Regions from separate parts of the Nonlabens sp. YIK11 genome, predicted to be linked through region 1. Evidence: riboswitches for the same ligand, from Rfam matches in the RefSeq annotation. Region 1 holds a riboswitch; the other holds the start of a gene.
What was found. A riboswitch is a leader RNA that binds a small molecule or an ion and turns the genes downstream of it on or off. The one in region 1 is predicted to bind S-adenosylmethionine.
Positions count from the first base shown of each region.

Region 1 (8,060 bases):
TCAAATTGAGGAAGATTTGTTCCAGCGCTACTTGATTGCAGTAAATCGTGTGATTTACTTCAGGTAAGTTGATTTCACAGTGATGTTTGATATTGATCAATTCCACGATGTCTTCCAGCACGTCGTTTAAATTGAAGGTGGTGCGATCTTCAATATCATGTGACGAGCTCTCGTAATGCGAAAGAATATTTGTGATATAATCACTTAATGACAACGATGATTTTTTGAGGTATCCTAAATACTGTCTTCCATCATCGTCAATTAAAGCACTGTATTTCTTATTTAATATGTCTGAAGTTACAATCAGATTAGCTAGCGGCATTTTCATATCATGAGAAACCGTAGCGGCAAAGTCCTTTAAAAGCGTGTTATGCTTTTGAAGATGTTTCTGTGAAATTTCCAGTGCTTGATTGGCCACATGTAATTTAAAAAGCTGCTCTACCTGTCGGGCGAGGTTTTTCAAAGCTTTACGTTGGCTGCTGGTAAGTTCTTTGGGTTCATCATGTAGAACACATAAGGTTCCTATGGCATAGCCATCAACACTTAATATGGGAACACCTGCATAAAAGATCGTTGGAGTTTCAGGATGAGTGACTAACGGGTTTCCTATAAATCGTTCGTCCTTGGTGGTATCCGGGATTTCCAGAATCTCATCTGGCCGGTTGATCGTATGGGAGCAAAAGCTAATATCTCTATCTGTTTCACATACATTGATGCCCACTTTGGACTTGAACCACTGTCGATCCTCGTCGATAAGAGATATTACGGCATTCTTGGTGCCGCAAACAAAAGCCGCTAGTTCTGTAATGTTATCGTATTGATCCTCAGATATAGTATCTAGGATCTTAAGACGTCGCAACGAGTTGAGGCGTTCTTTTTCATTAGCAGGTTTTGAGGCTATAATCATAAATAATCATTATCAAACGATGCTGATCATAATGACCATGTTATCTGAAATGCGCTACAAATTTAGATATTATTTCCAAGTAGGAAAATGCGGTAATTTCCTACAAATATACGATTCAAATATACTATCTATAATGAGTTGTAAATCCATTAGTTTTACGGGATGCTTTCCAGAAAGACAAAATATGGAATTAAGGCCTTATCGTTTTTGGCCAGGAATTCAAGTCAGACCACTTTTGCGATCGCTACTATCGCACAGGCAGAAAATATACCGCATAAATTTCTTGAAGCGATTCTTTTAGAACTTCGTAAAAATTCCATCCTGGGCAGTCGTAAGGGAAAAGGTGGTGGCTATTATTTGCTGCAGCCACCAGCACAGATCAGGATGTCCACGGTACACCGTATTCTTGAAGGACCCATTGCGATGTTACCTTGTGTAAGCCTCAATTATTATGAAAAATGTGAGGACTGTCCTGACGAGGACGCGTGTACCGTCAATCGATTAATGCTCAAGGTGCGTGACAATACCTTAGAAATACTTGAAAACCAAACTCTCGCCGACTTGATCGGTAATTAAACTGATTGCTCCACGATCTCAAACTATCATTATTACCCTAGTAACTATATAGGGTTTAAACATTATGTTGTTTATTTGTAGCTCAAATCGGTTTATGATTTTAGATCAGTTTTTATACACCTCGCGCAAGCAAGAACAAATACAGGATGTTAGTGCAGCTATGTCGCAGGATTCTACCATGCGCAGCGTGATCAAATCCATCACCTGGCGTGTTGTTGGGACGATGGATACCATATTGATTTCATGGATCTTGACAGGTCAGGTGCGCACGGCTTTTGCCATCGGTGGTGTAGAATTGATCACTAAAATGGTGCTGTATGTCGCTCACGAGCGCGTATGGAACCGCATAAAATTTGGCAGACGACCATGATAGATCAAAGCAATTATCAAGAATATAATTCCGCTTTCGCGAAAGCGGAACCCAGCGAAATCATTGCAACTATATTAAAACAGGCGCATAAACCAGTAGTTACTACCAACTTTAGACCCTACGAGGTTGCGATATTGCACGCCGTGTCAAACGTAGATGCTACTGTACCGGTCATCTGGTGCGATACAGGATACAATACGCCACAAACCTACAGACATGCTATTTATGTGATCGATACTTTAAAACTGGATGTGACCACCTTTGTACCAAAACAAACCGTCGCGTATAGAAATGAAGTGATGGGCTTGCCTACCGTAGATGATCCAAAACATGCAGAGTTCACCCAGCAAGTCAAACTAGAACCATTCCAGCGAGCTATGGAACAGTTTCGGCCGGATGTCTGGTTTACCAACCTGCGCGCGGGACAGACCAGTTTTAGGGACTCCATAGATGTACTGTCCTATAGCAAGGACGGCATATTGAAGGTAGCACCATTTTATCACTACAGTGATGCGCAGCTGGACGATTACTTGCAACAATACCAATTACAGAATGAGCACAGATATTTTGACCCTACAAAAGTCGAAGCGAACCGTGAATGCGGTCTCCATGCCTAAAGTTTTACCACTTAATGCACTAGAGGCAGAGGCGATTTATATCATACGCGAGGTCGTCGCGCAGTTTGAGAAACCGGTGCTATTGTTTTCTGGCGGTAAGGACAGTATCACACTGTTGCATCTTGCCAGAAAGGCCTTTTTTCCGGCTAGGATTCCGTTTCCATTATTGCATGTAGATACTGGTCACAACTTTCCCGAAACCATTGACTTTAGAGATGAATTGGTGGCCAAATATGATTTAGATCTGATCGTGGCTCATGTGCAGGACAATATCGATGCAGGAATCGTCAAGGAAGAAACCGGTCGTTATTCCAGTCGCAATCAACTGCAGACACAAACGTTGCTGGATGCGATTGAAGAACATGGGTTTGACGCCTGCATGGGCGGCGCCAGACGTGACGAGGAAAAGGCACGTGCCAAGGAGCGCATCTTCTCCGTACGCAACGATTTTGGTGAATGGGATGAAAAAAACCAGCGACCTGAACTTTTTGATTTGCTCAATGGTATGATCGAGCTAGGTCAGAATGTGCGTTGTTTTCCTATTTCCAACTGGACAGAGCTGGACGTTTGGAACTATATAAGAAGCGAAAAAATAGAAATACCATCGATTTATTATGCGCACGAGCGATCTGTTTTTGAGCGTGACGGTTTGATCTGGAGCGATTCACCTCATGTGTATCGCGACGATCATGAAGAGGTGGCAATTCGATGGGTGCGATTTAGAACCGTAGGCGACATGTCGTGTACCGCAGCGGTCGCAAGTACAGCAATAGATATTGATACGGTTATTGAAGAGATAAGCGGCAGTACCATTTCAGAACGTGGCGCACGTATTGACGACAAGCGCAGCGAGGCTGCCATGGAAACACGCAAGCAACAAGGATATTTTTAAATGGATGTATTGAAGATAGCTACCGCAGGTAGCGTAGATGATGGGAAAAGCACCTTGATAGGCCGTTTGTTGTACGACACGCAATCGCTGCCTACAGACAAACTGGAAGCCATTAAAAAGAGCAGTGAGAAGAAAGGCTACGATTACCTAGACCTATCACTGGCTACTGATGGTCTTGTGGCAGAGCGTGAGCAAGGAATAACCATAGACGTGGCGCACATTTATTTCTCGACACCAGACCGCAGTTACATCATTGCAGACTCGCCTGGTCATGTGGAATACACGCGCAACATGATCACGGGCGCCAGTACCAGTAAGGCCAGCATTATATTGATCGATGCTAGAAAAGGCGTTGTGGAGCAGACCTTCCGCCACTTTTATATCAACCATTTGCTGAAGACCAGCCATTTGATCATTGCGGTAAATAAAATGGATCTGGTGGATTATGAAGAGTCCGCTTTCGCGAAAACGGAACAACAATTCAGATCACTGCTGGATCAACATCCCTTGGAAAAACGAACCGTGCATTTTGTGCCGGTCAGTGCGCTCAAAGGCGAAAATGTTGTAGATATATCAGGTGCAATGCCTTGGTACACTGGAAGTACCATTTTGGAAATCCTGTCCAAGATCGATACAGTGGAAGAAAGCACGCAAGGATTTTTACAAGTTCAAAACGTGATACGTCCCAAAACCGAAGAATACCATGATTACCGTGGTTTTGCGGGTCGCATCAAAGGCGCGCACTTATCCACTGGTGACGAGATTACCGTGTTGCCTTCAATGAAAACCAGTACGATTGATGGTATTTATTTTAATGGCGATAGGTATGATGAGGCTCCAGTAGGCAGCTCAGTCAGTGTGACGTTGAGTGATGAAGTCAATGTGGATCGTGGTGATGTCTTGATGACGCAATTGCCAGCAGATTTTGAGCTGACTAAAACGATTCAAGCGACCATTTGCTGGATGGATAGCACACCACTACGTCCACGCACTAAATTCCATCTTCAATATGGAACGCAGCGCATGACTTGCCGTGTGCAACACATCCTTTCCAAAAAGTCTACCGATTTCCGCCAGGACATCACGGAAGTCGAGATTTTGGAACTCAACGACATTGCAAGGATTCAGCTTAAATTGAGCAAGCCCATTCCAGCAATAACCTACGATCAATCTAAAGAATTAGGTCGTTTCATTTTGATTGAGCCGCAAAGTAGAAACACCGCTGCGGTTGGGTTTATTGAGTGATTTATTAGGTCTTAGTTAAGCAATTACTACAAACTCTTGTTTCCTGTTTCTTGATTCTTATCACTGTCAAAACCATCATCATAAACACTTGTTTAGCTGCCGTTTGGTAACGACCTTTGCAATTCCTTAAAAAGGAAATTTATTGCTATGGAGAAAGAGATGATTACCACAGATATTTTAATCATAGGCGCTGGCCCTACAGGTCTTTTTGCGGTTTTTGAAGCAGGATTGTTAAAGCTAAAGTGTCATATCATAGACGCACTAGCCCAACCTGGAGGTCAGTGTACAGAATTGTATCCTAAAAAACCCATCTATGATATTCCTGGTTTTCCAGAAGTTCTAGCTGGTGATCTGGTGGATAATCTCATGAAGCAAATCGAACCGTTCCAGCCTGGTTTTACTTTGGGAGAGCGCGCCGAAACCATTGATAAACAAGAAGATGGTAGCTTTATAGTGACGACCAGTAAAGGAACTAAGCACCATGCTAAAGTAGTCGCCATTGCTGGTGGTTTAGGATCTTTTGAACCTCGCAAACCATCCATTGATGGAATCGAAAATTACGAGGACAACGGTCTAGCTTACATGATCAAAGATCCCGAGGTTTATCGCGACAAAAAAGTAGTCATTGCCGGTGGTGGCGATAGTGCTTTGGATTGGTCTATATTTTTGGCAGACGTCGCTAGCGAAGTAACTCTGGTTCATAGACGAGAGGAATTCCGTGGTGCGCTGGATAGTGTAGAGAAAGTAGAGGAACTGGTACAACAGGATAAAATAAGATTAGTCACACCTGCCGAAATCTTAGATATCAATGGAGAAGGCAAGGTCGAATCGGTGCTCCTACAGCACAACGACGAGGCAAAACGAATGGAAGTTATCGAATGCGATGCTTTTATACCGTTATTTGGTTTGGCGCCTAAACTAGGCCCAATAGCCGATTGGGGACTTGAAATAGAAAAGAATGCCATCAAGGTGGACAATACACTGGATTACCAAACCAACACTCCTGGAATCTATGCCATAGGTGATGTGAATACATATCCAGGGAAATTGAAACTGATCCTTTGTGGTTTTCACGAGGCCACTTTAATGTGTCAAAGTGCTTACCAGCGCATCTTTCCAGACAAACGCTACGTGATGAAATACACAACCGTTGGTGGTATTGATGGATTTGATGGTTCGCGCAAGGAAGCCGAAAAAGCAGTCGTTAAAAAAATAGGCAACAAGCAGAATGTCTGATATTAAAATGACCATCATCGACCGCGATGGCCAGCGCCACGAGGTCGATGCGCCTACGGACATGAACATGAACGTCATGGAAGTCTGCAAGGCTTATGATTTACCAGTACAAGCCGTTTGCGGCGGTATGGCCATGTGTGCCACTTGCCAGTGCTACATCATCAGTGATCATGATCTAGGTGAACGCAATGATGATGAAGAAGCCATGCTTTGGGAAGCCCAAAACGTCAAAGAGAATTCCCGACTAGGCTGCCAGATCCCGATAACCGAGGAATTAGAAGGATTGGTGATTGAATTGGCTCCTGAAGAATAGTGAATTACTAAGTTAGGCTTAGCCTGTCGAAATCAATTCGTTTTAGAAAAGTATCAAAAGGAGGCGCTCTGGTTTAAAAAATGGCTGGTGCCACAAGGTCGAAGTCTAAAGTATAGGTAAAATCAATTTTATTTTTCACTTTAATTTTGTTTTTGACTTTCCAAAGCCCATATTTGCATCAGTTCATTGCATTTTGAGTTATAAAGAAAGGTTCAGGGATTAGACCCGTTGAGACCTTGGCAACCCTACGATTGTAGAAGGTGCCTCATTCTACCATGCGATTGCGTGGAAAGATAACGAGCAAATTATCCGCACATCTTTCTTTAATATTTGATTTGTTTTCGCTTTCGCGAAAGCGATATCCAACTCAAACATCAAGTTTATCTGTAGCTCATGCTATGGATCCAACTTTTATGCAACTGGGCATGATCACATAAACACAAAGATTGAAGAATACTACATTATATAAGGCATTGCAAGAGCGCATCCTCGTACTGGATGGTGCCATGGGAACCATGTTGCAACGGCATAAATTCACAGAAGAAGACTTTAGAGGCGAGCGCTTTGCAGACTACGCATCTGATGTGAAAGGGAACAATGATTTGCTGTCTATCACTCAGCCAGAGGCCATTGCTGGTGTCCATGCCCAATACTTTGCGGCTGGAGCAGATATCGTAGAGACCAATACGTTTAGTGCAACGACGATCGCCATGGCAGATTATCACATGGAATTTTTGGTGGATGAACTAAATGTTGAAAGTGCTCGAATTGCCCGCAAAGTAGCCGACGATTTCACTGCAAAAGAACCACACAAACCTAGGTTTGTTGCGGGCGCCATAGGTCCGACCAACAAAACCGCCAGCATGTCGCCAGATGTCAACGATCCTGGCTATCGAGCCATTACGTTTGAAGAGTTGCGAAAAGCATACAAACAACAGGCGGCTGGATTGATCAAAGGTGGCGTAGATATTTTGTTGGTAGAAACCGTTTTTGACACACTCAATGCTAAAGCTGCTCTTTTTGCCATCGAAGAATTAAAGGAAGAACTTAAGCTTGATATACCAGTCATGGTAAGCGGTACGATTACAGATGCCTCTGGAAGAACCTTAAGCGGTCAGACAGCCGAGGCTTTTATGATTTCGATTGAGCATATACCGCTGTTGTCTGTTGGGTTTAATTGCGCCTTGGGTGCCAAACAACTCACACCTTATTTAGAGACCGTAGCTAGTAAGTCCAGTTATGGAATAAGTGCATATCCCAATGCGGGATTACCTAACGCCTTTGGAGAATATGATGAGTCGCCAGAGCAGATGGCTTCACAAATTAGAGAATATCTCGACAAATCTTTGGTCAATATCATAGGTGGTTGTTGTGGTACCACACCAGAACACATTGCCGCTATTGCAAAAATAGCTGCCGAATATCAGCCTAGAATTATTCCATCCCTACAAACTTTGGCGCATGGATAAGAAAGAATTTAGACCTCTAAAACTTAGCGGCCTTGAGCCGTTAGTCATAACTCCAGAAAGCAACTTTGTCAATGTGGGCGAGCGCACCAACGTTGCGGGTTCCAAGAAATTTTTACGTCTTATTAAGGAAGAGAAGTTTGATGAAGCATTAGATGTTGCTCGCGACCAGGTGGATAACGGTGCCCAGATCATTGACATCAATATGGACGACGGCCTGATCGATGGTAAAGCCGCCATGGTCAAGTTTCTCAACCTGATCGCTGCAGAACCTGATATTTCTAGAGTGCCTATCATGATCGATAGTTCCAAATGGGAAATTATTGAGGCTGGATTGCAAGTGGTACAAGGTAAATGCGTTGTCAATTCTATAAGCTTAAAAGAAGGCGAAGAAGAATTTATAAAACATGCTAAGGCTATCAAGCGTTATGGCGCGGC
Region 1 covers NZ_LBMJ01000001.1:108,355-116,414, reverse strand. Annotated here, with positions in the region: gene AAU57_RS00510 (sensor histidine kinase) at 1-907, opposite strand, end outside; gene AAU57_RS00505 (RrF2 family transcriptional regulator) at 1,070-1,483, shown strand; gene AAU57_RS00500 (DUF2061 domain-containing protein) at 1,578-1,853, shown strand; gene AAU57_RS00495 (phosphoadenosine phosphosulfate reductase family protein) at 1,850-2,470, shown strand; gene cysD (sulfate adenylyltransferase subunit CysD) at 2,463-3,362, shown strand; gene AAU57_RS00485 (sulfate adenylyltransferase subunit 1) at 3,363-4,607, shown strand; gene AAU57_RS00480 (NAD(P)/FAD-dependent oxidoreductase) at 4,767-5,843, shown strand; gene AAU57_RS00475 (2Fe-2S iron-sulfur cluster-binding protein) at 5,836-6,156, shown strand; SAM riboswitch class I at 6,352-6,456, shown strand; gene AAU57_RS00470 (homocysteine S-methyltransferase family protein) at 6,603-7,625, shown strand; gene metH (methionine synthase) at 7,618-8,060, shown strand, end outside.

Region 2 (8,060 bases), 2.1 Mb from region 1:
AACTGTTGACCAGCGGTAACATCTTCCAAACAAATCTCAAAGTCAGTTCCTGTACCAGCCTCTGGCGGATCAGTAACCGTAACGGTAACTGTGGATGTTGCCGTACAACTAGCATCAGTAATGGTATAAGTAAAACTATAGGAACCTACCGCTAATAGTGTCAAGTCTACGTTATCGCCATTAAGTGCTCCAGTCGCATCATCGTCTGACCAATCGCCACCTGCATCTTCACCAGTTAGTTGATTGAATAAATCAAGCGGAGAGACTGCAGCTGCGTCTGTTTCACAAACTTCAAATGGAGTAGGAGTTCCTGCTTCAGGCAGCTCTGTGATGATCACGGTGACTGTTACATCGTCATCCGTACAGTTACCTATGGCTGGTACGGTATAGGTAAAGTCAAAACTACCAGTTCCCAGAGTGGTTAAATCAATGGGGTTGGTTACTGCCGTACCACTTGAATTGGATCCTGCAAACCAAGTACCATTCGTGTCTTGCGTGCCATCCAATAATGAGAACAGATCAAACGGCGAACTTCCTGCAGCCGCGTCTTCACAAACCTCAAATGGAGTTCCTATATAGTTACCAGATTCTGGTGCTGGTTGGATAACGATGCTAATCGACTCACTATCGGTACAAGAACCATTGTCGATGGTATAGGTAAACACGTAAGGGCTTCCTTCCACAGCAAAGCCAGTGATGTCGATACTGTTGGCTACCGTTGTGTTTGACGCATCAGTCCAGGTGCCATTGTTGTTATCTTGAGAACCATCTAAAGCATCAAATAAATTAAAAGGAGAATTCTGGTCGATCTCGTTCTCACAAATTTCTGCAGGGACAGCAGTTCCTGCATTGGGATCTTCCAAAATAATTACCTGTACCGTCGTGTTATCTTCAGGGCAAGGATTTGGATCCAAATTCTGACTGTACGTAAAATTATAGGAACCAACTGCCAAGGTTGTAAAATCAAAAGTAGAGGAGACCGTTGGATCAGAGCTGGTCGTTCCTTGGGTCCATCTACCACCTGCATCTTCATCATCAATCAATTGGAATAAATCATAGGCCGTCGGCGCCTGTGACTCACAAAAAGTCAACGGACTCAAGCCAGAAGCAACACCAGAAGATAAAATTTCATTAACGACAATGGTAATAGTCGCTGTTTGATCTGGACATGGATCAGTACCAGGAACCGTGTACACATAGTTATAGGATCCAGGTGTCAATGCACTAATATTAGTGGTTCCCGTATTACCATTAGTAATGGTTGTAGGGCCTTCCCAAGTACCTGTGGTATCTGGATTCCCTGTCAATAACGGAAAAAGATCAAAATCATCTTGAGGTAGGTTATCGATACAGTATTGCTGGGTCGTTCCTACACCTGGAACAGGTGGCTCTGCAATGCGAACGGTAACTGCCACAGCTTCACTCTCACAAAAGAAATTGTCTGCTTGTACGTAGTAGGTTTCTCCATCAATCAACAAAGTAGTAGGAGACAAGGATGGTGGTATTGGACTGTTATCACTATCCACCTCACTATACCAGTTGAAGTTATTGGTCGTTCCTGGATCAAGGTCTGCTACAGTAGGTGCAGTATCAGAACAAAAATCTTGAGTGGTTGGTGGACTAGGAGCAGCTGGTGAATCAAAGACGGCGATACTACCAGATTCTATCTGACTTCTACAGCCTGCGTTGTCCACAAATACGATAAAGTAATTTGCATTTCTTGGTAAGGCCTCTGCTGGCTGGCGTTGATCTGTTAGTGCAAAATCTGAATAGATTTCTACGGATCCTCCAGTAGGGACATTAGGAGCAAGCGCCTGATTGATATAGGATTGAATAGTGGGATTCTCGTTATCACAAAAAATGGCTTCTAGACTTTGGCCGCTGGGATCTACCGTAAAATCTACGACCAGCTCATCACGAGTACCACAATTTCCTGTGGTGTCACCCGCATAATAAGTGCCTTGTCGCACGAGTTGGGATGGTGGTATGGGCGATCCACCAGTAGGATTAGCATACCACCTTATAGGATTGGCGCCAGGATTGGCAAATGCATTTAAGTCTTGAAAAGTCAGTCCAAAGGCATCACAAATCACTTGAGGTGAAGCGGTCACCGTTGGACACTGTGCCTGTGCGTGTAGCATGGGCAGGAACAGCAGCAGGAACAACAGCCATGGTGTTGGCAGTAAGTTACTTACGTAGTTTTTTTTCATAAAATAGCTTCCTATATAAATTAATTACAAATTGATCAAGGGGAATTGGTGTGATATGGGTTGATTGGTTTAAGAGGCTAATATAGAAGAACCGCGGTTATAGACCACTTTAATCTGATAAATATTACGATTGTCGTTAAATTTTATCGACGAACGGTTAAAAATCTTAAAAAGTCTTAATACTAATTCGAGATATGTACCTAGTAGATAGGTAAAAGATAGTTACGCTTTCGCGAAAGCGAACTCCATATCCATAACACTACAAAAAATGAAGTTTTGATGGTTTTTCCATGTTCCGAGTAAATGTTTTAAAAAGGGTAGAAGGTCTTTATCTGAAAATACACGCGAAAGGTTGTCTGAAGCTTATGGCTTTTTTAATAGGATTTTACCAAGAAGCTTGGCATTATTATGGTAGCTTAACTTTCAAATATCTTTGTTATGAAAATGTATCGTCCTATATATAGTAAATGTGTGTTGTTACTTATCGCAATTTTAAGCATTACTGCCTGCAGCGTTCAAAAAACGGGAAGCCCAGCAGAATTTGAGGCGTTGACCAATAAAGTGGTTAATGGTGATACGTTGCGCATTGAGATGGATGCGGCTTATCCCTTGAATACGTATGCATCCCAACAAGTGATTCAACAATTGATGCGTAATACGGGAAACACAGCTAACAGGATAGATCTTAGCGGTGATTCTTATTTTCTAGAAATTCATCCAGATATGGTGAAAGCCAGTTTACCGTTTTTTGGAGAGCGTCGTCAAGGTGCTGGTTATAACAATCCGCAAGACAGTGGTATCAATTTTGAACAGGCGCCTGAAGATTATCTCTACACGGCAGATAATGAGGCATACAAATACGAGATTGAATTTGATGCCAATGACAAAACCGAAAATTATGATGTGGACGTCGTTGTATTTGCTAATGGTAAAGCAACAGTTTACGTAAGAAGTACCACCAGAACGGTCATGCAATATCAAGGAAGAGTGGTACCAACCAACGATTCTAAGAAGTAATCAAAACGAGAACAAGTCTACTTAGTTCTCAAATATTCTATTTGACATAATATACATTATGGTTCAAATATCGAATTCTTTTTAATCTTCACAAATCGAATAAAACAAACTTCCCGGATTCATAACTATAGTATTTACAGGCATCATCTTAGGCCTAATTCTAATAAATGGTACTAAATCTTGATCTGTAGGATTCTCAGCATACGGGAACTGTTCATTATTTGAATCCAGAACTTCTGGAAATATCTCATTCTTGAAATACTGTTCAAAGAATTCGAGATCTTCTGCATTGATGTCTTTATACTCGGATCGCTTTGGAATGCCACCTTGATCTTCCATAAATAATTGACCTTCCATGAACCTTGCTTGAAAGGTTCCACCTTGAGAATAGCCTTTTGGTAAACCTGTGAGCAATAACTCATTATACGTAGCGTTTGGTTTAAAACTAAAGATATAGTTCTTAGAGTTTGTGATTTCGCTCTCGACATATGTTCTCAAATCCTGCTGATAGATTTCTATTTGCTCAATGGCATTGCGTTGCGAGTAGATATAAGGATACGTAAAGCAATTGGCGGCTTCATTAAATATAGCCGTAAAGGCATCATTTTCAGAACCATTGAAACGTATCGCAAAACCTCTATTGGCGTCAAGCCCAACACGAACTTTAACCGAATCCTGAATACTCGAATTATAGCGAGCGTACAATACCACTTTAGGTTCCTTATGATAGGTGAATAGATAATGGTCTCCTACTTTTTGCCAAGTTCCTTTGAGCACACCTCCAAAAAATGCGATAGCAAAATGATGATCTGGTGAGATAATCATATCAGAACCTCCATGTGGATCATTACTTGAAATATGATACGCTCCAGAAATGTCCTCAACAGAATGCTGTGCAACACCTAAGGCCATCCCACTAAAAACAAATAGTATTGACAAAACCTTTTTCATTGGGATCCCATTTTTCCAAAATAAAGATAATCTAATCTGCCGCTATAAAAATCTACTACGGTGACCACTACTCTACTATTCATACGATCACTGTTATTTCTTACCAGAGGCGTCATTGTACTAGATTACCAAGCAAGGTCTGCTCCTCATAATTCTTAACATATTATAAGGTTCTCAAAGCTTCATTTTAAAATGTTATGGTTTAGTTTTGCCGCCGCAAATAATTATCAAGAATCTCATTAGGGAGATAGCAACCTGCAATAACGAGCAAGGTGCTAAATGGATAAGCCAAGTTTTTGGAAAAAATGTTAACTCATACTTCTATTGCTGGTCGCTGTTTCCCTTATCTCAAATCAAGATATGGATCATAAAACCGTGATTACCCCTAAATTTTCAGCGCTTATACCGCTTTTTGTCTTCGTCTTTACTTTTCTAGGCGTTGGTATTATTCAAAATGACTTTTACGCATTACCAGCACCTATAGCTGTTATTGCGGGAATTATCGTGGCGTTCCTGATGTTCAGACAGACCATCGAATCCAAAATCCAAACTCTTTTAAAAGGTTGTGGTGACGATAAGATCTTGACCATGTGTTTGATTTATCTCTTGGCCGGTGCTTTTGCTGCCATCACTAACGCAACTGGTAGCGTGGATGCTATTGTCAATTTGGGCCTGGACTTTATTGCCGTGCAATATATCTACGTGGGCATCTTTGTTATCGCTGCATTTTTATCGGTTTCTACAGGAACTTCTGTAGGTGCGATCGTCGCGCTGGCGCCTATTGTGGTAGGCTTTGCCGATAAAAGCAGCGCAGACCTCGCCATTTTGTGCGGCGCCTTGCTGGGCGGTAGTATGTTTGGTGATAATCTCTCGGTCATATCAGATACCACGATCGCTGCGACCCAATCTTTGGGTTGTAAGATGAGTGATAAATTCAAGGAGAATATTAAGATCGCTCTTCCAGCTGCATTGGTCACCATTGCCATTTTGATATTTCAAGGGTTGGATCTAGAGTCTGGCAATGCAGAGACGATCGTTTATGATTATTCGGTGATTAAAATTTTGCCGTACCTTCTTGTAATTGGGCTTTCTGTATTGGGCGTTAATGTGTTTATCACACTGCTTTTGGGATGCATCAGTGCTGCCCTATTGGGGATTGCCTATGGTGATTTCACCATATTGGAATCTACCAAAATCGCCTATGAAGGCTTTACCAGTATGACCGAAATCTTCTTACTTTCCTTACTTACCGGTGGTCTAGCTGCACTCGTGGCGAGAAATGGTGGAATTGATTTTATTCTGATCAAAATAAAAAAGCTGATCTCCAGCAAGAAATCGGCGCAATTGGGAATTGCTTCACTGGTCAGCACCGTGAATCTAGCCATTGCAAACAATACAGTTTCCATCATCATCACAGGTCCCATTGCCAAAACCATTAATGATGAGTACCATCTGGATAACAAGAAAACCGCATCCATTCTGGATATTTTTGCCTGTATTTTTCAGGGATTGTTGCCCTATGGTGCACAGGTGTTGATGATCTTGAGTTTGTCTAACGAACTAATCAATTATCTGGATTTGGTTTCTAATACGTGGTACCTCTTGTTACTGTTGATTACGACCATAGCATTCATTGTTTTCAATACACCTAAAACGGTAAGAGTTCCATAAATTAGAACACATGGCGAATTGGGAACCTTTGCTTCCACTCTAGTTGCAAATTCAATAACCTGAGTGCTGTCAGCCTATTCGATTAAAATTTATGATTCCAAAACTTCATTACATATCAAACGCCAAAACGCCGCAACTTCATCTGGACAACATTCAGAAAGCCTGCAGTGCTGGAATCGAATTGGTACAATTGGACATGAAGCACATCAAGAAACCAGCGCTTTTACAGTTGGCTAAAGATGTACAGGCCATCACGTCACATTTCCAGACCAGACTCATCATCACGAGCCATTACAAGATTGCCGAAACTATTAAAGCAGACGGCGTATTCCTGGAAAAAACTGATGCTTCTCCTACTCTAGTGAGAGAACATTTGTTCCCATGGCAAAGCATTGGTGCTAGCGCGCACACCTTGCAGGATGGTGAGAACTTGATTAAAAAAGAAGTGGATTATATCGCCTTAGGACCATTTCAAACGGCTAAGGAAGATAAAACGAATGCCTTAGGGATCAATGGTTATACCGCTATTGCGGAAGCTTTACTAACCGAAACACCATTACTAGGTTTTGGCAACATTACTACAAACGATGTCAAGAACATCTTGGACACTGGTATCTCTGGAATCATCGTATCTCAAGAAATCAATGCCGATTTCAATTTGATCAAAACCTATCATCAGTTGCTTAATGCCTCTTCTACGCAAGAGATGAGGCATAGTTTCTAGGCTGCTTATCCTGCGAATTGCGAATAATTGTAATGCAGTTATGGTTTAATTCTCTTCCGCGAAAGCGATAAAAAACTATCCAGCTTCTAAATGACTCACCCTAAAATGACTACGAATTGTAGCGAGTCATTGTGAATATCTATCCTCAAATTTGCCGGTTCCCGCTGGTATGACGCTCTATATTTGCCGTCCCAAAAAAGAATCCTATGAGCGCCACATGGTACGAGTGCAAAGTGAAGTATAGAAAATTTAATGAAGCCACGGCCAGTCATAAAATGAAAACAGAGCCTTTTCTGGTAGATGCGATATCCTACACAGAAGCCGAAAGCAGAATCACCGAAGAAATGGCGGCTTATTTGAGTGACAACGAGGAGATCAAAATCACCAACATCAAAGTGGCTAATTATGCCGAGATCCATCCATTCGAAAACTCAGACCGCTGGTTCAAATCAAAGATTTCACTCATCGCTGTAGATGAAGAAAGTGGCAAGGAGCGTAAAACCAACATCTACTTCCTTGTACAAGCCAACGACGTGAAAGAAGCGTATGAAAATACCGTAAGCGCCATGGCAGATACAATGGGAGAATATACGATTACAGCCGTTGCAGAATCACCTATTATGGATGTGTTCCCATATTTCACCGGTGAGGAAGATGATGTAGAACGTTTGAAAAACTTCACGGCTCTTAAAGACTCAATATCGGTTTCTCATGAAACCGATGAAGTACTGGAAATGGAAGATTCCCTGATCGCTGTTGAGGATTAGGATTTCTCAAAAACCATACAATGCTGCCATGGCAAGTTGTCGATGTTCTTGACCAGCTTAAAACCTGCGGCTTCCATTTCTTTGATGGATTGCGCCTCGGTCATTTTATGAATGGTTTTGATGGGAATGGATCGATCTTCACCACGATATTCAATCAAATAGACCTTGGCGTTGGGTCGCAAGGACTTTTTGATGGACAACATCATCTCTAATGGATAATTAAACTCGTGGTACACGTCCACCATCAAGACTTTGTCGATGGTGTTTTCGGGTAGGTTAACGCTTTGCTCGTCGCCTTTAATCAGGTTCACGTTATCCATGCCGTTATTTTGCAGTTGCCTGCGCATCTCTGCAAGCATTTCTTCTTGAATGTCGACCGCATATACTTCACCTTCGTGAGCTATAGGTGCTATTTTAAAAACGTGGTATCCAGATCCAGCGCCTATGTCAGCAATCACATCGTCACTTTGGATATCCATATTTTCCAGTAGTTTGGAAACATTTTCTTCCTTCTCACGCTCGGGACGGTTCAGCCATTCCATGCCTTGAAATCCCATGACATGAGCGATCTCGCGACCTAGATACCACTTCCCTATTCCATTGTAATCACCAGATTTATAGGTATAGATCTCAGTGGTTTTTTCTGTTGGTTCGTCTTTCTTTTGACCTTGACAACTCGCAAAACTCATACAGAGCGCCAGCGTGATCACTGGAATCGCA
Region 2 covers NZ_LBMJ01000001.1:2,219,514-2,227,573, forward strand. Annotated here, with positions in the region: gene AAU57_RS09950 (gliding motility-associated C-terminal domain-containing protein) at 1-2,210, opposite strand, end outside; gene AAU57_RS09955 (DUF4251 domain-containing protein) at 2,649-3,227, shown strand; gene AAU57_RS09960 (hypothetical protein) at 3,309-4,178, opposite strand; SAM-I-IV-variant riboswitch at 4,398-4,494, shown strand; gene AAU57_RS09965 (Na+/H+ antiporter NhaC family protein) at 4,539-5,849, shown strand; gene AAU57_RS09970 (thiamine phosphate synthase) at 5,941-6,573, shown strand; gene AAU57_RS09975 (DUF4494 domain-containing protein) at 6,780-7,340, shown strand; gene AAU57_RS09980 (class I SAM-dependent methyltransferase) at 7,337-8,060, opposite strand, start outside.
Region 2: linked by a shared signal. The riboswitch ahead of AAU57_RS09965 (Na+/H+ antiporter NhaC family protein) and the one ahead of AAU57_RS00470 (homocysteine S-methyltransferase family protein) in region 1 are both predicted to bind S-adenosylmethionine.